DNA from 3 places in the Bacillus sp. CIS52 genome. Region 1 is predicted to be linked to each of the others. Evidence: riboswitches for the same ligand, from Rfam matches in the RefSeq annotation. Region 1 holds a riboswitch; each other region holds the start of a gene.
The links. Region 1 has a riboswitch for S-adenosylmethionine ahead of metN (methionine ABC transporter ATP-binding protein MetN). Riboswitches for the same ligand answer to the same signal wherever they lie in the genome.
Positions count from the first base shown of each region.

Region 1 (7,077 bases):
TCCCTCCAATCGTTAACCTTCCTTTTTATTATGGACAGTTCTCCGATTAATACCCGAAAAAAACCCCGGATGATCCATCCGGGGTTTTTGCTTTATTCAGATACAGGAAGCACGGCTCCGTCGTATTTTTTCTCAATAAAGTCTTTGATTTTCTTAGAGTGAAGCACTTCCATAAGCGCTTTGATTTTCGCTGATTTTTCATCACCTTTGCGTACGGCGATGATGTTTGCGTACGGGTTGTTTTTCGTTGATTCTACTTGAATCGCATCTTTTAACGGATTCAGTTTGTTTTGAATCGCATAGTTGACGTTAATGAAGACTGCATCGCCTTCTTCTTCATTATATGCTTTCGCCGTTAATTCAGGGGCGATTTTTTTGAATGTCAGGTCTTTCGGGTTTTTCGTAATGTTTTTCGTAGTGGCGTCAATTGTTTTTACCTTCGGATCAAGAGTAATCAATCCGGCTTTTTCAAGCATCGCCAGCATCCGGCCTTGTTCAGCGACGTTGTTTGTCATGATGATGGTCGCGCCTTTAGGCAGGTCTTTCAGTGATTTGTATTTTTTCGTATAAATACCGAACGGCTCAAGGTGAACGGCTCCGGCATTCACGAGTTTGTAATCTTTATTTTCTTTCATTTCCTGTTCAAGGTAAGGAACGTGCTGGAAGTAGTTCGCATCCACTTCTTTATCAGCTAGCGCTTTGTTGTACATTTTGTAATCGTTCAGCACTTTTACTTTTAATGTGTAGCCTTTTTCCTTCAGGAGCGGCTCCGCTTCTTTTAAGATTTCAGCGTGCGGCGTCTTTGTCGCAGCGACGACGATTTCCTTTTTATTTGATCCGTTTGATCCGCAGGCGGCCAAAACTCCCGCGAACACAAGCAGCAGCGCACTTAGTACAATCTTTTTCAATGTAAATCCTCCCTTATCTTTTGTCTATTATATTTGTAATCACATCACCGATGATTTGAATGATAAAGACGATGATGAGTATAAATACAGTTGCTACAAACGTTACATCCGTATTATTGGACTGGTACCCCTCTACATATGCAAGGTTTCCGAGTCCGCCTGAACCGATGGCGCCGGCAATGGCGGTAGATCCGATCAGGGCGATGGCTGTAACGGTGATGCCCGAAATTAACGCAGGCATTGATTCAGGAATCAGCACTTTGAAGATAATCGTCGATGTCTTTGCTCCCATTGATCTGGCAGCTTCGATGACTCCTTTATTGACTTCCCGCAGCGCGATTTCAACAAGCCGGGCATAAAACGGCGCGGAGCCGATAATCAGCGCCGGCAATGCCGCGTTCGGCCCTAAAATTGACCTGACCAAAAACTTAGTAAAACCGAGAAGCAGAATAATTAAAATAAGAAACGGAATAGACCTGAAAATATTAACGACCGCCGCAATCACAGTGTTAATGATTTTATTTTCCCATAAGCTTCCCTTGCCCGTTAAAAAGAGCAGAAGACCGAGAATCGCTCCGATGACAAACGAAAAGGCTAAGGCGATGACCGTCATATAAAGGGTCTCGTATGTGGCCGTCCACAGCTCGGTTAAATCAACGTTCGGGAACCATTTTTCAAACATTTGTGATCACCTCTGCTTCTACCTGTTTGTCTTTGATGAACCGGATCACGTTTTCTACTTCTTTTTCCTGACCGTCAATATGGATGAATAAAGAACCGTAGGCTCCGTCCTTCGTCTGTGAGATTTTCCCCTGCAGAATATTGACGTCCACATCAAAGTTTCGAATCATCTCCGTAATGAGGGGCTGCTCGGCGGCCTGCCCGACAAATGAAAGCTGAATCGTTTTTCCTGTCGCGGTTTCCTGCAGAAAATGCTGGATGGTTTCTTTCGTCTCCTCCGGTTCTGTCACCTGCTGAACGAAACGCTTGGTCATCGGTTCGCGCGGGTTTCTGAAGACTTGGAGCACTTCGCCTTCTTCAACGACTTTCCCGTTTTCCATAACGGCGACTCTGTTGCAGATTTTTCGGATGACGTGCATTTCATGGGTAATGAGCACGATCGTCAGACCGAGTCTGTCATTTATATCGGATAAAAGATCCAAAATTGAATCGGTCGTCTGCGGGTCGAGCGCTGATGTCGCTTCATCGCACAGAAGGACTTTCGGATTATTGGCGAGCGCCCGGGCGATGCCGACACGCTGCTTTTGACCGCCGCTCAGCTGTGACGGATAAGACTTTTCTTTCCCCTCTAATCCGACCAGTTTAATCAGCTCATCGGCGCGGCGGACCCGTTCGCTTTTTTTCACGCCTGCGATTTCCAGCGGAAACATAATGTTCTCCCGGACGGTGCGCGACCACAAAAGGTTAAAATGCTGGAAAATCATGCTGATTTCCTGGCGCGCTTTTCTCAGTCCGCGGCTGCTTACTTTATTTAATTCCGTCCCCGCAACTTCCACGATGCCTGACGTCGGCTTTTCAAGGCCGTTCAAAAGACGGATTAAGGAACTTTTACCAGCTCCGCTATATCCTATAATTCCAAATATTTCGCCCTTTTTGATATCAAGAGTGACATCTTGGACAGCATTGACATCCCCATGCTTCGCTTTGTAAATTTTTGAAACATTTTGAAGATGGATCAAAGCAATCACCTGCCTTACACTATTCTAAGAAATCTTCCGGTTTTCTACGCAAAAGAAAAGCCTTTCTGCAAAAATGAGCAGAAAGGCTTATTGAAAAAGGCCTTTCTCTCATCTTTCAAAGCAGACCGCTTTGAGTGAATTGGCACCATTTCAACATCGTTGATGGTTGCCGGGCTTCATAGGGCACTTCCCTCCACCTCTCTTGATAAGAGAAAACATATCGTATTTTCGTCCGGAAATTCTTACTGTAGAATAGCACGGCGAATGATAAAAAGTCAATAAAATAAATAATGGAAGCTATTGTCACATAGTAGATTGGCAGTTTACGGCCGTTTGCTGATCGTCTGAAAAAATCCGTTTGTCAGCCAGAGGATGGCCTCCAGCTTCAGCAGGGCTCGGAATGATCCTTTCACTTTGAGTTTTCCGCTTTGGATGAGCTTCTGCAAAGAGACATCACCGTGCAGGAGATGGATGATTTCCGTCTGGTTTCCGTAAAAGGTCAAATTAGATTTTTCCTTTGAAACCGCCGTTTTTCTCATTTCTCCCTGTCCGTTAATTGAGACCGTTAAGGCTTCTTTTTCTCCCTGGAATGTAATCAGCAGCGTTGAGGCGTTTAATAGCGGTTTCAAAAACAGATGCTGTCCGTCATTCTCCAAAACTTCTATTTTCTCCACTCGTATAACCTCCCGTTTTAATGGCCATACATACACTTTCTCTTTTTAACGGACAGAACCCTTTATAAACCGCACGACATTTTCCTGTAAAAATTGTCACATCGGGAACGTTTGCGATGTTTTTTGTTTAATCAGCTCATATAAATAGGAAACGGAGCGGAAGGCGTATCCTTTCTCAACAAGCTCTCCGCCTTTAAACAGCAAAAAGCACGGAACGCTCTCAATCTGATAGGCTTTGGCGAATGCGGGGGAATAATTCACGTTGTTTTTATAGAAGGCGGTGCCGGGCAGCATTTCTTCGACGACAGAAAGCATCTTGGACGCCAACTGGCATGTGCCGCAAAACGGGGTGTACAAATACAGGAGATAGATGTCATCCTGAATCAATTCGAGTTCATTTTCTTGGAGTTCTTTCATTTTGATTATCACCTCAGGTCGTTCTTTTTCAAAAATACAGGGTCTGCATCAAGGCCGGCTCTGATCAGCACGGATGCGAGATGATGGCCCGGGCACGACTCGACTTGCCTGTATGTTCTGTCTATATAGATATGGCGCGCTTCGGGAAGCTCCCGTTTCAGCTGTTTTCTTAATTTTTCTCCGGATTCATCCGCGTCCGTTAATATAAACACGTCTCTGTCAAACAGGCGGTCCGCCAAATCTTCCAGTTCGGTTTGGCCGATCGTCCCGTTTGTGCAGACGATTTCCGCGGGTTCGATGAGCACTTCTCTGACTTTGATTTTATCCGATTTTCCTTCTACGATGATCACCTTTTCATCTCCGTTGAACATAAGCGCATCACCTGCCGATTGTTTTAGCGTCAGATTAAAAAAGAAGGCAGTGAAATTCACCGCCAACTGTTAACACCAGCCGTTCTCATAATCGCAATCCACATATTTCGGATCACTGCCGTTTATGACATCGGCTGTTTTATAAAATTTTTGATTCTCAAATGAAAAGCCCTGTTTGAGCTCGTACTGGTTCATGCCTGTCATCTCGCCGATGGCTTCATTTTCATGAAACAAGGAAAACCGGCCGTTTTGAAAGCGGCCCGTGACGTTCTCCGTCACATCGACCTTTTGTTTATCAAAAGCCATATTAGACACCTCCCGTTACAGATAGAATGTCCAAATGGCCCTTTGGCTATCCGATCAGTCTTCCTGTGTCATTTCGTCATATTGCTCGGAAGTCATGAGGTTTTCGATTTCTTCAGCATCAGCCGGTTCCACGACGATCATCCACGCTTTTTCATACGGAGACTCGTTTACGAATTCAGGGCTGTCATCAAGGTCTTCGTTCACTTCCGTCACCGTTCCGTTAATCGGTGCGTACAATTCGGATACGGTTTTGACAGATTCTACGCTGCCGAATGGCTCGTCCGCTTTAATTTCAGCGCCGACTTCCGGAAGCTCGACAAATACGATATCGCCAAGTTCGGCTTGCGCAAAATGTGTAATCCCGATACGGGCTTTTCCGTCCTCAACTTTGACCCATTCGTGCTCTTTGGAATAACGCATATCTTTCGGTGTGCTCATCTAAATCCCTCCAATTTTTTCTTATAATAAGAAGATACCATAATTCTTTGAACGCGGCATTACATCCAATATTTTTCGAATTGGTCTTCTTTGAAGCCGACAGTGACTTTTTCGCCGTCTGTCGTAATCGGGCGTTTCAGGAGCATACCGTCAGATGACAGAAGGTCAAGCTGTTCATCCTCTGACATGTGATACAGTTTTTCCTTTAGGTTCAGCTCGCGGTATTTCATGCCGCTCGTGTTGAAAAACTTTCTCAGCTCAAGTCCGCTCTTTTCATAGAGGTCTTTAATTTCTTCTTTCGACGGAGTTTCCTCCACAATATGTATTTCGTTTATTTCCTTACCGCGGTCTTCCAGCCATTTTTTCGCATTACGGCACGTTCCGCATTTAGGGTACCAGTAAAAATTCAACGACATCTTCTTCACCCCTTGTAAATGATCGTCGTTATTTTAACACAATCACTTGTAAAAACCTATAACGTTGCTTCATGAAAAAGCGCTCCGGATGAAGGAGCGCTTACAGCATGTGATCAGACGATATATTTTTCTTCACGGAAGACAGCGGCCGCTGCTTCACGTTTTTTCTGAATCAGATTTTTCGGTGTCAGGCGCGTCAGTTTGCGCAGCACGGAAAGCATCATGCGGAGGGAATCTCCTTCCTCCATGGCGATCAGTGATTCTTTGGCATGCGCTTCAATATTCTGAAGGGCTTCCTGGGCAAAGATTTCCGTATATAACAGCTTTTGCGCGGCTTTTTCGGCACCGTCCGCCGCAATCGCTTTTTCCGTTCTGAGGACGGCAGATTCCAAAGCGTACACCGCGCTGACGATATCAGCGATGTTTACCATGATTTCCTGCTCGCCTTCGATCTCTTTCCCGTATTTCTGCGCCGCGAGCCCCGCTGTCAAGAGGGCAATCTTTTTCGCCTGTCTGACAATGTATTTTTCCTGTTCAAGAGGCTCTGAGCCCGGCTCTTCAGGCATCAGCATCATGAGCTCTTCCTGGAGCGCCTTCGCTTTTTCAAAGAGCGGAAGCTGCCCTTTTACGGCTTTTTTCAGGAACGTGCTCGTTACGATCAGGCGGTTGATTTCATTTGTGCCTTCAAAAATTCTGTTGATTCGCGAGTCACGGTAGGCGCGCTCCACTTCATATTCCTGCATAAACCCGTAACCGCCGTGAATTTGAACGCCTTCGTCGGCAATGTAATCAAGCGTTTCAGATCCGCACATTTTGTTGAGCGAGCATTCAATGGCGTACTCGGCGATCGACTTTGCGACTTCGCGTCCGTCTTTTTGCGCTTCTTCCGTCAGCCTGCTCATATTATCTTCGAATAAGCCCACTGTCCTGTATACAGAGCTCTCCATGGCGTAAAGCCGTGCCGACATTGTCGCAAGCTTTTCCTGAGTGAGCGTGAAGCTTGAAATCGGTGTTTTAAATTGCCGGCGCTGGTTTGCGTAAGCGGCAGACAGCTCAATCACCCGTTTAGAAGCGCCGATTGTGCCGACGGCAAGCTTGTAGCGTCCGATATTCAGGATATTAAAGGCGATGACATGGCCTTTTCCGATTTCGCCGAGAAGGTTCTCTTTCGGCACTTCCGCCTGATCTAAAATCAGCGTTCTCGTCGATGAACCTTTAATCCCCATTTTTTTCTCTTCAGGGCCCGTTGACACGCCCGGATAATTTTTCTCTACGATAAATGCGGAAAACTTATCTCCGTCCACTTTTGCGTAGACGACAAAGACATCTGCAAAGGCGGAGTTAGTAATCCATTGCTTTTCTCCGTTTAGAATATAATGTGTGCCCGCTTCATTCAAAACAGCCGTCGTTTTCGCGCCGAGGGCATCTGAACCTGAACCGGGCTCAGTTAAGGCGTATGCCGCGATTCTTTGTCCTGAAGCCAAGTCCGGCAAATATGTTTTTTTCTGTTCTTCAGTTCCGAAGAACACGATCGGCAATGAGCCGATACCGACGTGAGCGCCGTAAGATAGCGAAAAGCTGCCGGCACGTGAAAATTTTTCCGTAATGAAGGCTGAACTGATTTTATCCAAGCCGATGCCGCCGTACTCTTCTGGCACATCTGCTCCGAGGAGGCCTAAGTCTCCGGCTTTTCTGAGCAGTCTGACTGAATGCTCAAACTGATGGTTTTCAATTTCATCAATATAAGGAAGCACATCGTTTACGACATAGTCTTCTGTCGTTTTGCCGATCATTTTATGTTCGTCTGTAAAGTCCTCCGGAGTGAATATTTGATCATATCCCGTCTC
Region 1 is NZ_JBIUFR010000001.1:1,804,012-1,811,088, reverse strand. Features, by position in the region: gene metQ (methionine ABC transporter substrate-binding lipoprotein MetQ) at 93-908, opposite strand; gene ACH32G_RS08825 (methionine ABC transporter permease) at 922-1,590, opposite strand; gene metN (methionine ABC transporter ATP-binding protein MetN) at 1,583-2,608, opposite strand; SAM riboswitch class I at 2,714-2,820, opposite strand; gene ACH32G_RS08815 (SCP2 sterol-binding domain-containing protein) at 2,932-3,282, opposite strand; gene ACH32G_RS08810 (thioredoxin family protein) at 3,379-3,699, opposite strand; gene ACH32G_RS08805 (toprim domain-containing protein) at 3,708-4,070, opposite strand; gene ACH32G_RS08800 (YusG family protein) at 4,140-4,376, opposite strand; gene gcvH (glycine cleavage system protein GcvH) at 4,431-4,814, opposite strand; gene ACH32G_RS08790 (arsenate reductase family protein) at 4,874-5,230, opposite strand; gene ACH32G_RS08785 (acyl-CoA dehydrogenase family protein) at 5,344-7,077, opposite strand, start outside.

Region 2 (7,077 bases), 1.0 Mb from region 1:
TCTACCCTGTCAAGGTAGCGCTCTCCCAGCTGAGCTACGGAATCATGATATGTATGTGTTGCTGGGTATGTTGTTGTCTCTCTGACATTTATAATTATATATCCTGCTTAGCCGTTCGTCAACACTTTTTTATCAAAAATAAAAAAAGGGGCGGCGCTCAATTGGCGCCGCCCTTTTCATTTATAATCTGACTTTGGCGGGAGTTATTTTTTTCAATGCCTGTTCGAAGTCGCGTTCTAAATCTTCGGCGTTTTCGACCCCGACGCTCAGGCGCAGAAGGCCGTCTGTGATGCCGCGTTTTTCCCTCTCCGCTTTCGGCATGGCGGCATGCGACATGGTTGCAGGGTATGAGAGAATGGATTCAACGGCGCCTAGGCTGACCGCAAATACCGGAAGAGATACATTTTCGACCAGCTTTTTGACGGCTTCTTTGCTTTCCAGTTCAAAGGACAGGACGGCGCCCGCTCCGCTTGCTTGCCGTTTATGGATATCGGCTCCCGGGTGTCCGGCAAGGCCGGGATAGTAAACGTTTTTGACGGCGGGGTGCCCGTCAAAAAAGGCAGCCAGCCGTTCAGCCGTCCGGCTCGCTTTTTCCAGTCTGACCTGCAATGTTTTTAAGCCTCTCAATACGAGCCAGCAGTCCTGAACGCCGAGCACCGCTCCAAATGAGTTTTGCAGCTTATACAGCTGATTGCCGAGCTCTTCATCCTTGACGGCGGCAAGGCCTGACAGCACATCGCTGTGGCCGCTTAAAAATTTCGTCGCGCTGTGAAGCACGATATCTACGCCGAAATCAAGCGGCCGCTGCAGTGCAGGCGTCATGAAAGTGTTGTCAAGGTATGTCAGACAGCCGTGTTCTTTTGCCAGCTCGACGACGGCTTTAACGTCCGTGATGCCGAGCGTCGGGTTTGACGGTGTTTCCATATAGATGGCTTTCGTATTCGGCTGGATGGCGCGGGCAACCGCTTCTGTGTCCGTCATATCGACAAAAGTGTGTTCGATTCCGAAACGGGACAGCACTTCTGTCACCATGCGGAATGTTCCGCCGTATACATCCTCCGTGACGAGAACATGGTCGCCTTGGGATAAGAGCAGAAACGCCGTCGAAATCGCCGCCATTCCGGAGCTGAAAGCAAAGCCTCTCGTTCCGCCTTCAAGACCTGCGATCGTTTCTTCAAGCGCTGTTCTTGTCGGTGTGCCGGAGCGGCTGTAATCATATGTCCCGAATTCTTCAAAGGAAGACTGATGAAATGTGGAAGCATGCTGAATCGGCACGCTGACGGCTCCTGTAGCTCCGTCAGTTTTAAATGGATTGTGCACGAGCTGGGTTTCCAGCGTCCAATTTTGATTACTCATATGACACGGCCCCCTCTTTTACTTGCTGTAATGCCTGCTTTACATCCCGCTTCAAGTCTTCTGCATGTTCAATTCCCACTGAAAATCTCAGCAGGCGGTTGCAGACGCCGTTTGCGATACGGATATCTTCCGGAATGTCCATGTGCGTCTGTGTCGCGGGGTATGTAATAAAGCTTTCCACCCCGCCGAGACTTTCTGCAAAACAGATCGTTTTCAGCGCCTTTAAAAACGGATTGACCCATTCCTCTTTTTGCAGCCGGAAAGAAAGCATTCCGCCTTTTCCGGGATATAACACGTCGGCGATTTCTTCTTCCTGTTCTAAAAATTCTGCAAGTTCACGGGCGTTTTCTTCATGACGCTGCATTCTGAGCCCGAGTGTTTTCATCCCTCTCATTAAAAGCCACGAATCAAATGGCGGGAGAACGGCTCCGATCGCATTTTGGTGATTAAACATGATGTCGCCGAGCTCTTCATCCTTTACGACAGCAAGACCGGCAAGGAGATCATTGTGCCCGCCTAAATATTTTGTGGCGCTGTGAATGACGATATCGGCTCCCAGTTCAAGCGGGCGCTGGATGACCGGGGTATAAAACGTATTATCGACAATCAAGAGCAGGCCGGCTTCTTTCGTAATCCGGGCGATTTTTTCAATGTCCGCCTCCTGCATTAACGGGTTTGTCGGCGTTTCAACAAATACCGCTTTCGTGTTTTCCGTTAATTTGGAGCGTAAACAGTCTTCATCGCTGAAATCATCGTAAATAAAGCTTAAGCCGTATTTTCTCCATTCATTTTCAAACAAACGGTATGTGCCTCCGTATAAATCGGAGGATACAATCAATTCATCCCCGCTTTTAAATAAAGCCATAATCGTTTGAATGGCTGCCATTCCCGAGCTGAAAGCAAAGCCTCTCGCACCGTTTTCCAACACGGCGATAGCGTCTTCAACGAGCTGGCGTGTCGGGTTTTTCGTGCGCACGTAATCAAAACCTGTAGATTCTCCTATTCCTCTATGCCGGTAAGCGGTGGACAGATAAATCGGCGGACTGACCGTTCCTGTTGCTTCTTCGCTTCTATTTCCAATTTGGGCTAATTTTGTTTCAACATGCTGCGTCATCAGTAAGCACCATCCTTTTCAAAAATAAAAAAGCTCCCTCTTCATAAGAAGAAGGAGCTTTTCTCTTCCTCTTATCTTCCAAGCATGTGAATCGCTTGCTGGATTTAGCACCTTGGCACTTTGCCTTCCCGCGGCAAAGCAAACCGGTTGCTGAGGTTTCAAAGGGCCAGTCCCTCCACCTCTCGTGATAAGAATATTGTTTTGTATTTTCTGATTGTTCTATATTAACGCACTATAAAATGGATTTCAACAACTTTTTAATTTTCTGAACTCTCGCAAGAAGTGCATCTGAAGAAAGAAATTTCTAATAATTCATGGTACAATAGGGAAAAACCATCAAGACAAGAAGCGGCCTGGAGGAATGCGAAGTGGCACCGAAAACCGGAATCATTCATGAGAAAAAACTTTTCTCTCATGAGCTTGAAGAAGAAATGACCGTTTTGGTCTACCTGCCCAACACTTACTCCCCTCTGTATAAATATCATACGGTCATCGCCCAGGACGGCCATGATTATTTCAGATTAGGGAGGATCGGGCGGCAGGCGGAAGAGCTCATGTCAAAAGGGGAAATTGACCGCTGCATCATTATCGGCGTCCCATATAAAAATGTGCGGGAGCGAAGAAACACATACCATCCCGAAGGCTCTAAGTTCGCCTCATATAAACGGTTTATCGCAAATGAGCTCGTTCCTTTTATCGACAAAGAATATCCGACTTATCAAGTCGGATACGGCCGCACCATGATCGGGGATTCCCTCGGCGGAACCGTCTCGCTCATGACGGCGATTGACTATCCGAACATGTTTGGAAACGTCATCATGCAGTCTCCGTATGTTGACGGGCACGTGCTGGATGCCGTCCGGCAGTCGGAGGATCTCAAACAGATATCCGTTTATCATCAAATCGGAGAAAAAGAAACCGATGTCCACACGACGGACGGCCAGGTGCTTGATTTCACCGCGCCGAACGAAGAGCTCAAACAGCTGCTGGAAAGCAAACAGTCTGAATACACGTATGAAACCTTTGACGGGGATCATAAATGGACATACTGGCAGCCGCTCATCACGCCGGCGCTGAAAAAAATGCTGTAACCATTCATTAAGGAGGGAACTTTCATGAAATACGGTATTGTTTTATTTCCATCAAAAAAATTACAGGATCTCGCAAATTCGTACCGGAAACGCTACGACCCGAGCTACGCGCTCATACCGCCGCATCTGACGGTAAGAGATCCGTTTGAAGCGACAGAACAGGAAATCGAGCAGATCGTATCACAGCTGAGACAGACGGCGAAAGAGTCGCACCCGCTCGTTCTGAAGATCACAAAATACAGCTCGTTTTCTCCTGTGAATAATGTGATATATATGAAAGCGGAGCCGACGGAGGAATTAAAAACTCTGAGTGAGAAATGCTACTCAGGAGCATTGTCCGGTAAGCCGGAATACAGCTTCGTTCCGCATGTCACGGTCGGCCAGAAGCTGTCGTCAGATGAACATTCCGACGTACTCGGACAGCTGAAAATGCAGGACATTTCCCACGAAGAAGTCATCGACCGTTTTCACCTGCTCTATCAGCTGGATAACGGCTCATGGACTGTGTACGAAACATTTTTATTAGGCGGAGGAGAATAACTGTTTGGAAGCCATCGTTGCAAAAACTGAAAAACATCTGAATGACGCTTTTTTCGTCAGAAAAGAGGTCTTTGTGAAAGAGCAGCACGTTCCGGAAGAAGAGGAAATTGATCAATTCGAAGACGCGTCAGAGCATATAGTCATATATGACGGCGGCCAGCCGGTCGGAGCCGGCAGATGGCGCTTGAAAGACGGGCGCGGAAAATTAGAGCGCATCTGCGTGATGAAAAGCCACCGCTCTCTCGGTGTCGGAGCAATCATTATGCAGGCGCTTGAAAAAGCGGCGGCCGCCCAGGGCGCCGGCAGCTTTATCTTACATGCGCAGACGCAGGCGGTTCCGTTTTATGAAAAACAAGGGTACCGCGTCACATCCGGCGAAGAATTTCTCGATGCCGGCATCCCCCACCTGGAAATGATAAAGGAACACAAATTATAAAATCAAAAGCACTTCTGCTGATATGGCAGGAGTGCTTTTTTTATGAAAATATTACTTTTTCATGAATTTTATTGAATTTTATGGAAGGTTAATGTATGTTTAGTATACGAAGTATTACAATTCATACAAAAAATACAATTCACACAACGGAGGGATACACATGACAGCACCTAAAGGAAAGCATATATTCGGGACCGTTAAAGTTGGCACAAAAGGCCAGATTGTCATTCCTAAAGAAGCAAGAGATGTTTTTGATATAAATCCCGGGGACTCACTGCTTATGCTCGGGGATGACCAGCAGGGTATCGCACTTGTAAAACAAGAACTCTTTTTCGAATTTGCAAAAGATATTTTAAACGCAAAGCAAATTGACGCAGATGGCGAGGATGAGTAAATGCACGCGATTGAGCTGAAGCAATTAACGAAACATTATAAAGAAACCGCCGCCGTTGACCGTCTTGATTTTTCAGTTGAAAAAGGAGAATTTTTCGCTTTACTCGGTGAGAATGGAGCTGGAAAAACGACATTAATCAGCATGCTTTGCGGCCTCCTTTCTCCGGATGAAGGTGATGCATCAGTGCTCGGCTTCAGCATTTTGACTGATTTGGATAAAATTAAACCGAAAATGAATATATCTCCGCAGGAAACAGCCATTGCCCCTCATTTAACCGTACGGGAAAACTTAGAGTTTATAGCCGGAGTCTATGGAATTTCCAAAAAAGAAGGAAAAAAAAGAACGGATGAGATGCTCGAATTGTTTCAATTAAAAGAGAAAGAAAGAGCAAAAACAAAAACATTATCAGGCGGAATGCAGCGCCGGCTCAGCATCGCCATGGGTATGATTACAAAGCCGGATATTTATTTCTTAGATGAGCCGACATTAGGGCTGGACGTCCGTTCACGCCGCGAGTTGTGGAAAAATCTTGAGGCATTAAAGGGAGACATGACGATTATTTTAACGACACACTATTTAGAAGAGGCCGAAGCCCTGGCAGACCGTATTTGCATTTTAGAAAATGGGACATTAAAAGCACTGGGTACGGCAGAGGCTCTGAAAAAGCAAACTCATTCAGCCACATTTGAAGATGCCTTTTTAGCGATTTGTGACGGGGAGGCGGGACTTTATGCTTGATTTCGCCATACGCAACCGCAAAGAGATTTTTCGTGATCCCCTATCTATCATCCTTGGAATCGCACTGCCTGTTATTCTATTGTTTCTGTTTACGGCGATTGAGAAAAATGCGCCGCTTGACACCTTTAAAGTCCAGCATTTAGCACCCGGACTCATTGTTTTCGGCTTTGCTTTCCTTACGATGTTCTCTGCCTTGCTGATCGCAAAAGACAAACAGACCGCTCTTCTGACCCGTTTGTTTGCTTCTCCTTTAAAAACAGCCGATTATGTCATCGGTTATACACTGCCGATGCTCCCGTTAGCCGTTTTACAAATTGTCATTTGTTTTACCGCAGCAGCGGCTGCCGGTTTGTCAGCCGAATGGATCAATCTTCTCGCCGGTATCGCTGTACTGCTGCCGATTGCGATGATGTCCGTTTTCTTCGGTTTATGTTTAGGGGCTGTGTTTACGGACAAACAAATTTCAGGTATCGGAACGATTTATATAACACTCGTGCAATTTCTGGGCGGAGCTTGGATGGATGTTAATCTGCTCGGTGAGACGTTCAGACATATTGCTTATGCCTTGCCGTTTATCCACTCGATCGAGCTGGCCCAGGAAGTCATATCCGGAGATTATTCTTCATTTCATCAGCATGTTTGGCCGATAGCGGGATATACCGTTTTGGCGCTTGCACTTGCTTTCCTCAGTTTTATAAAAATTAGGAAGAGATAAAAAAAGCCGGCACTCCGTAATGGGAGCGCCGGTCTTCTTTTTTACGTTTCTTTCAGAAGGCTTATCGTATGCGGCAGCAGACGATCATCCCCCGGGCTGCCGTGGCCCGGAACGACAATACTGATATCTTGATATCTTTTCATCACTTTGCGGACGGCTCGCGGCCAGTGGTCCGGGTAAAACCCAGGAGTAGGCACGATTTCCTTTGTTTCTAATGACTTGATTAAGCATCCGCCGAATAAGAGCTTATCCTCAGGCAGCCAGACAGTCATATTGTCTTCCGTGTGCCCTTTACCCGGATAAAACGTTTCAATTTTCATATCGCCAAACTGCAGCTTGGTCACGTTTTTCAAATCTCCGAGCGGCCGGTCATATCCCTGCTGCCGGGCGAAGTCGGCGGTCAGCTTCGTGCTGTGGACCTTTACGCCGTATGTATACAGGGTGTTCAGCCCGCCGATGCGATCGTCATGGGCGTGTGTCACAATGGCATCGGTCATCTTTTTACCGGGAAACTGCTGTTTTATTTTTGTCATTAATTGCTCTGTGAGACTGTCATTCCATGGCGTATCAATCAGTACGATTCCTTTGGACGTCTCAAGGAGCAATCCGTTCGCAGGGACGGGACTTCCGTCTGCCATGCCGGTGCTTGTATGCATCCAAACATGCGGCGCCAGCTGTGTGAGAGTGACATCT
Region 2 is NZ_JBIUFR010000001.1:760,236-767,312, forward strand. Features, by position in the region: tRNA gene ACH32G_RS03345 (tRNA-Val) at 1-44, opposite strand, end outside; gene metC (cystathionine beta-lyase) at 181-1,356, opposite strand; gene ACH32G_RS03355 (methionine biosynthesis PLP-dependent protein) at 1,349-2,470, opposite strand; SAM riboswitch class I at 2,539-2,664, opposite strand; gene ACH32G_RS03360 (esterase family protein) at 2,839-3,561, shown strand; gene ACH32G_RS03365 (YjcG family protein) at 3,586-4,101, shown strand; gene ACH32G_RS03370 (GNAT family N-acetyltransferase) at 4,106-4,537, shown strand; gene ACH32G_RS03375 (AbrB/MazE/SpoVT family DNA-binding domain-containing protein) at 4,698-4,931, shown strand; gene ACH32G_RS03380 (ABC transporter ATP-binding protein) at 4,932-5,669, shown strand; gene ACH32G_RS03385 (ABC transporter permease) at 5,662-6,384, shown strand; gene bla (subclass B1 metallo-beta-lactamase) at 6,426-7,077, opposite strand, start outside.
Region 2: another riboswitch for S-adenosylmethionine. It lies ahead of ACH32G_RS03355 (methionine biosynthesis PLP-dependent protein); the one in region 1 lies ahead of metN (methionine ABC transporter ATP-binding protein MetN).

Region 3 (7,077 bases), 1.2 Mb from region 1:
GAACGAGCAGCTGTTCAAAGATTTGTTTGACAGAGCTGTCGACGGCATCGTGCTGTTTGATAAGGACGGCGGTTTTATTGATGCGAACCTCTCTTTTTGCAAAAGCTTTGAGATCGGCCAGAATGAACTGTCCCATCTGTCGCTCCGCCATTTTACCGATGGAGAAAACAAAAAGCACCTGAAAGAAATCTGGGACACCCTCCGGAGAAAAGGAAACGCCAAAGGAGAACTGCCGGTCAAGCTTCGGTCGGGCGAGGAGAAGCTGTTTGAGTTTACGATTACGTCCAACTTAATCAGCGGGTTTTACATGTCTATTATGAGAGACATAACGGAGAAACGGTCGATGGAATTGAAACTTTTTAAAAGCGAAGAGCGCTTCCGCGAAATCTTTGAAAACGCCATGGACGCGATTGTCATTTGGTCTGATGACGGAAAAATCGCCAAAGCAAACGAGTCGGCGTGCCGCATTTTCGAGCTGCCGATGGATAAGCTGGTGGAGACGAATTTATGTACGTTTATCGTTGATCCGCAGAAAAAATACAAGCAGATTAAGAAGAAATATGAAAAATACGGGGAAATCCGGGAAGAGATGCTGTTTCAAATGGCAAACGGCCAATACAAAGAGCTTGAGTTCACATCAAAACGAACCATACTCGAAGGTCAGCATTTAACCATTTTAAGAAATGTCAGCGATCGTAAGCGGATGGAAAAAGAATTGCGGGAAAGCGAGCTGAAGTTCAGAAAAGTATTCAACGGCTCAATGGATGGAAAAGTCTTGTTTGACAACCAATTCCGCATAATTGACGCGAATCCTCTCGCAAGCCGTATACTCGGCATGCCCGATGATGAGCTGAGAGCGCATACCGTTCCGGATATTCTTTCTAAATTTGAAATTGAAAACGCGGGTGTACCCGCCAAAAAGATCGATTTGGAAGGAATGGATAATGAAATCCCCTTCCTGTTAAGCAGCAGTGACAGCCGCAAATTGGAATTTTCCTTCAAAAGGAATATCATTCAAAATATGAACCTGGCCATCTTTAAAGATGTCACCGAGGCCAAAGAGCTTGAGGAGAGGCTGCGGAAATCCGACACTCTTCACGTCGTAGGGGAGCTGGCGGCCGGCATCGCCCACGAAATCAGAAATCCGATGACTGCGCTGAAAGGGTTCATTCAGCTTCTGCAAGGAAGCATTGAAGGCGAATATTCCCTGTACTTTAACGTTATTACCTCAGAATTAAAACGCATCGAGTCTATCATAACCGAATTTTTAATTTTAGCGAAACCTCAGGCAATATTATATGAAGAAAAAGACGTGACGCAGATTATGAAAGACACGGCTGATCTTTTGAATGCCCAAGCCAATCTTGTCAATGTGCAGATCCATTTGAACCAGACCGGGAACATCCCGCCGATTTATTGTGAGCCGAATCAATTAAAACAGGTGTTTATCAATATTTTAAAAAACGCCATTGAAGTCATGCCGGGCGGCGGCAATATCTACGTGACCATCCAGCCTTCTGATAAAGACCACATTCTGATATCCCTTCAAGATGAAGGAACAGGCATTTCTGAAGACAAATTAAAACGTTTGGGCGAGCCATTCTACACGACAAAAGACAGGGGGACGGGCCTCGGTCTCATGGTCAGTTATAAAATCATCGAAGAGCATCAGGGCCGCATTCATGTGGAAAGTGAAGAAGGGAAGGGAACGGTTTTTCATTTGACGCTTCCGATCCGGCAGAATACCGAAGAAAGAAGGAGCGGCGAATGATCTGCTTTACAAGTGTGAAAGCACCGTTTGGAACGGTCAGTCTGACGGAGGAAGAGGGCTTTATTACCGGCCTGTTTCTCACCGGGGAAGATTTTGAGGAGTGGCGGAAAGATACGCCCGGCGTGAAATTTTGCGAAACCGATGTGCTGTCGGAGGCGAAACAGCAGCTGACATCATATTTTTCCGGAGAGAGAAAGCATTTCTCTCTGCCTCTGAAACAACAAGGCACACTCTTTCAGGAAAAGGTATGGAACGCGCTGACGATGATTCCTTACGGTGAATCACGAAGCTATGGCGATGTAGCTGAAGCTATCGGCAAGCCGAAAGCGGTGCGCGCCATCGGACAGGCCAATAAACGCAACCGGCTGCCGATTTTTGTCCCGTGCCATCGGGTAATCGGCAAAAACAGCGCCTTAACGGGATACGCAGGCACGAAGACGGATGTGAAAGCGGCGCTGCTGAACATCGAACAAATATCCTATAAAGAAAAATAAAGCATATGGCACGTTCCGTTTTTTCACGCCCGACATATCATTTTATTAAGTGAAAAAAGTTGGTCTGATGAAAAAGGAGGACGAAGCCTGATGAAAATGAGCCGTCCGCAAAAGATAGCCGGTTATGCAGAGCTGTTTTTTAAAATGCATCTGATTTCAGCCGCCCAAAAAGATGAAGTGCTGACATTATGCAGACAAAAAAACCGCTGACATTGCCTGAGGCAACATCATCAGCGGTTTTTCAGCTCAGCTGGCAGTCTGCGAATAATTGTTCAATTTCTTCCGTGTAAGAACCCGTCACAATTCCTTTCTCGGTGATAATGCCTGAAATCAGGCTGCCCGGTGTGATGTCAAAGGCCGGATTGAAGACCGGCACATCTTCGGGAGCGGTGCGTATGCCGGAGATTTGTCTGACCTCATCCGGATCTCTTTCTTCAATCGGAATCTGATCGCCGTTTTCAATCTGCAAGTCAAATGTCGAAAGCGGTGCGGCCACAAAAAACGGAATCTGAAAGGCGTTTGCCAAGATCGCGAGGCCGTACGTTCCGATTTTGTTGGCTGTATCTCCGTTTTTAGCAATTCTGTCAGCGCCGACAATGACTGCTGAAATATGTTTTTCCTTCATTGTATGGGCGGCCATGCTGTCAGTAATGAGCGTGACATCAATCCCGCCCTGCATCAGCTCCCACGCCGTCAGCCGCGATCCTTGGAGAACGGGCCTTGTTTCACATGCGTAAATATGAAGGCCGAGGTCTTTTTGTTTCGCTAAGTAAAAGGGAGCAAGCGCCGTACCGTACCGGCTTGTGGCAATTGAACCCGCATTGCAGATGGTCATGATCTGGTCGCCTTTTTTAAAAAGGTGCAGCGCATTTTGGCCGATCATCCGGCATGTTTCTTCATCTTCAACCTGAATTTGAATGGCTTCATGAACGAGCGTTGTCTTCGCTTCATTGATTGAGATTGCATTCCTGATGGAATCCGTCAGTCTGTCAAGCGCCCAAGCGAGATTGACGGCAGTCGGTCTTGAGCTGTTTAAATATGCTTTGACATCGGCCAGCTGACGGCGGAAATCAGAAAGATCGCGTGTTTCAAACGATTTGGCGGCAAGCGCGAGTCCGAACGCCGCAGTTATACCGATGGCCGGAGCGCCCCTTACTTTCAGTGTGACAATCGCGTCGAATACATCTTCCTTTGTTTCAAGATCCGCATACTCAGTGACATCAGGGAGCTTTTGCTGATTTAAAATGCGGATGTGTGTTTCTTTCCATTCCACGGAACGGGGGATGGCAAATTCATTTGTCATGCTGCATCATTCCTTTACACGGAGCTTAAATTGATCCAGAACCTCAGTGATATGCTTTAGTTCTTTTCTGTTTTCGATATAATAGGCGCCGATTTCAAGCGCCAGCTTCTTCCGTTCAATTCGTTTATCAAACGGAGTGATTTCATCCAAGTCAGCCACATGGGCGAGCCCGATCGTGCGCCGGATCAGTTCGCATCCCGCAAAACCGACTGCTTCCTCAAACGCGTTTTTCAGTGTATTTTCCAGCAGGTGTCTGCAGGAAGGCAGGCAGTCTTTCTCCCATGCTTCACTGAATGTTTTTACAAATGTGTCCCATACGGCGGCGGTGTGGTCATATAACGGCTGTCTGTCGTCACCGTCCCGGCTGAGGGCGTTTAACAGCAGATTTGCAATAAATTGGCCGATGTCAAAGCCGATCGGTCCGAAGAAAGCAAACTCGGGATCAATGACCTTTGTTTCATGTTCATCGGCGAAGATGCTTCCCGTATGCAGATCGCCGTGAACCAATGTTTCCGCGGAATTCAGAAAGACGGCTTTCAATTCATCAGCGCCTTCTTTCAGGCGGGAATTGTTCCAAATTTTTTCTGCGAATGGGCGCAGCTCCTCTTCAAAATCGTTTGTTTCATGGTCGAGAAACGGTTCTGTAAACACAAGCCTTTCTGTAATATTGCAAAGTTCGGGATTTGTAAACTGCTTTGCGAGCTGCTGTTTTACTTTCGCATCAAGCGCATAATCGGATGAGTAAAAGAGCGTTTTTCCCAGAAATTCACCGATATGAGCTGATAAATTCGGATAATGTTTTCCTTCAATCAGTCCTTTTCTTGAGATCTTCAGATGCGAAAGGTCTTCCATTACCGTGACCGCCATTTCAGTATCGGAATAGTAAACGGCCGGAACGAGATGGGGCACGTGTTCGCCCTGGCGGATGAGGGCGCTGCTTTCGATTCTCGCCCGGTCAATCGTAAGCGGCCAGCTTTCCCCGACGATTTTCGCGTAAGGAATCGCCTGTTTGATAATCAGTCCCTTTTTGTTTTCTTTATCGAAAACGTGAAAGACGTAATTTAAATTGCCGTCGCCGATTTCACGGCATGTGAGAGTGCTTTTGCTTTGAAATAAGCCGAGCTTCACAGCTAACGCTGCGGCGGAGCTTTCCGTTAATTGTTCATAAAGACTTGTTTTAGTTGCAGACATGGATTTACCCTCCAATTATGTAGTGGCAGTAAGAGATCGTGACGGAGAATACGCCCGAAAAAAAGCCTCCTTCTCTGAAAGAGAAGGAGGCCGAAACAGTGCAGTCCGCCTCTTATCTCTCAGATAACATCTGATGGAATTAGCACCGTGCCCTATGAGACAATCGTCTCGGCGCAAAATGTACGCGCCCCATTTCACAATGGAATTACGGTCGGTTGCTGTTGGGGTCAAAAGGCCAATCCCTCGCCCAACTCTCGATAAGAGAAAAATATATTGATTTGTATCACAATTCGGATTAATCAGTTGATGAAAATATTAGCAGGTGCCGAATATTCTTGTCAACGTTTTTTTGAAAATTAATATAAATCATGCCGCAAATCTTTGAAAACCGGGATGGTCTCGCGTACGGACGCGCTTTCTGAAACATCGATTTCCGCCCGGACTGCGCCTTCCGTCCGATCTCCTTCGGCTAAAATCCGGCCCCACGGGTCAATAATCAGGCTGTGGCCGGCAAATTCATTATCGGGATTTGACCCCGTGCAGTTAGAGGCTGCGACAAAACATTGGTTTTCAATGGCTCTGGCGACAAGCAGACTCCGCCAATGATCGAGGCGGGGCAGAGGCCATTCCGCAGAGATAAACAGGACATTCGCTCCTTGGGACGTATGCTTTCTGATCCATTCGGGGAACCGGATATCATAGCAGATCAGCCCGGCGCACTTGACACCGTCAAGCTCAAAGGAACCATCACTGTTTCCTGCTGTCAGATACAGATGTTCATCCATCAGCTGAAACAGATGGGCTTTCTGATAGCGCTTCACGATCTTTCCGCTGTTATCGGCGGTGTACATAGTGTTATAGACATTTTCGCCTTCTTTGACTGCAAAAGATCCGGCAACGAGGTGTACGTTGTATGCTTTGGCCGTTTTTTTAAGCCATTGTGCCGAAACTTCGCCGTTTTCATCCGCCAGCTGGTCAAGCCGTGTGAGATCATAGCCGGTCGTCCACAGCTCAGGAAGCACGATGACATCAGCATGGCGGCTTTCTTGCTCAATCAAAGATTCTGCTTTTTTGAAGTTTTCTGAAGGATTTCCGTATGAAATATCAAATTGCAAACAGGAAACGGTCCATTTCATTTTTTATACACCTCAAGTTTCTCTTTACTTTTTTTATTTAACCATATATGATGATGGACTATCATTTCAAGACATTTTTAGAAGGTGAAAATATGAACTTTGAAGTCTCAGATGTACTCAAACAGCTGCCGGAACAATTTTTTGCATCTTTGGTGCAAAAGGTCAATCAAAAGCTGAAAGAAGGCAAAGACATCATCAATTTAGGACAGGGGAATCCCGATCAGCCGACACCTCAGCATATCGTTGAAGAAATGAAGCGCGCCGTCGAAAAGCCGGAAAATCATAAATACTCATCATTCCGGGGCGCTTACAGCTTCAAAAAAGCTGCGGCTGAATTTTATGAAAGGGAGTACGGGGTGACGCTTGACCCGGAAACGGAAGTAGCCGTGCTGTTCGGAGGCAAGGCGGGGCTTGTTGAGCTTCCGCAATGTCTTTTGAACCCGGGAGATACCATTCTTGTGCCTGATCCCGGATATCCTGACTACTGGTCGGGGGTCGCCCTTGCGAAAGCGAAAATGGAAATGATGCCTCTGACGGAAGATAGAGGGTTTCTCCCCGATTACAGCGCAATTCCTGAAAAGGTGCAGAACGAGGCGAAGCTGCTGTATCTCAATTATCCGAATAATCCGACCGGTGCTGTGGCAACAGAGGCGTTTTTCGAGGAGACGGTCAGCTTTGCGGAACAAAACGGCATTTGTGTCGTTCATGATTTCGCATACGGGGCCGTCGGTTTTGACGGGCATAAACCGCTGAGCTTTTTGCAGACGGAAGGCGCAAAAGAAACGGGGATTGAAATCTATACTTTGTCCAAAACGTATAACATGGCGGGCTGGCGGGTCGGATTTGCCGTCGGAAACGCGTCTGTCATCGAAGCGATCAATCTTTATCAAGATCATATGTTTGTCAGTCTGTTTCCCGCGGCGCAGCAAGCGGCAGCCGCCGCTCTTTTGGCGGATCAGACGTGCGTCGCAGCGCAAAATGACAGATATGAGTCGAGACGCAATGCCTGGATTGCAGCCTGCCGTGATATCGGCTGGGATGTGAAGGCTCCGGCGGGTTCCTTTTTTGCATGGCTTCCGGTGCCGGACGGTTATACGTCGCAGTCGTTTTCAGATCTGCTTTTGGAAAAAGCGGATGTCTCGGTCGCAGCCGGAAACGGGTTCGGAAAATTCGGAGAAGGCT
Region 3 is NZ_JBIUFR010000001.1:613,167-620,243, reverse strand. Features, by position in the region: gene ACH32G_RS02560 (PAS domain S-box protein) at 1-1,771, shown strand, start outside; gene ACH32G_RS02555 (methylated-DNA--[protein]-cysteine S-methyltransferase) at 1,768-2,265, shown strand; gene mtnA (S-methyl-5-thioribose-1-phosphate isomerase) at 2,507-3,568, opposite strand; gene mtnK (S-methyl-5-thioribose kinase) at 3,575-4,759, opposite strand; SAM riboswitch class I at 4,869-5,023, opposite strand; gene ACH32G_RS02540 (carbon-nitrogen family hydrolase) at 5,116-5,895, opposite strand; gene ACH32G_RS02535 (aminotransferase class I/II-fold pyridoxal phosphate-dependent enzyme) at 5,988-7,077, shown strand, end outside.
Region 3: another riboswitch for S-adenosylmethionine. It lies ahead of mtnK (S-methyl-5-thioribose kinase); the one in region 1 lies ahead of metN (methionine ABC transporter ATP-binding protein MetN).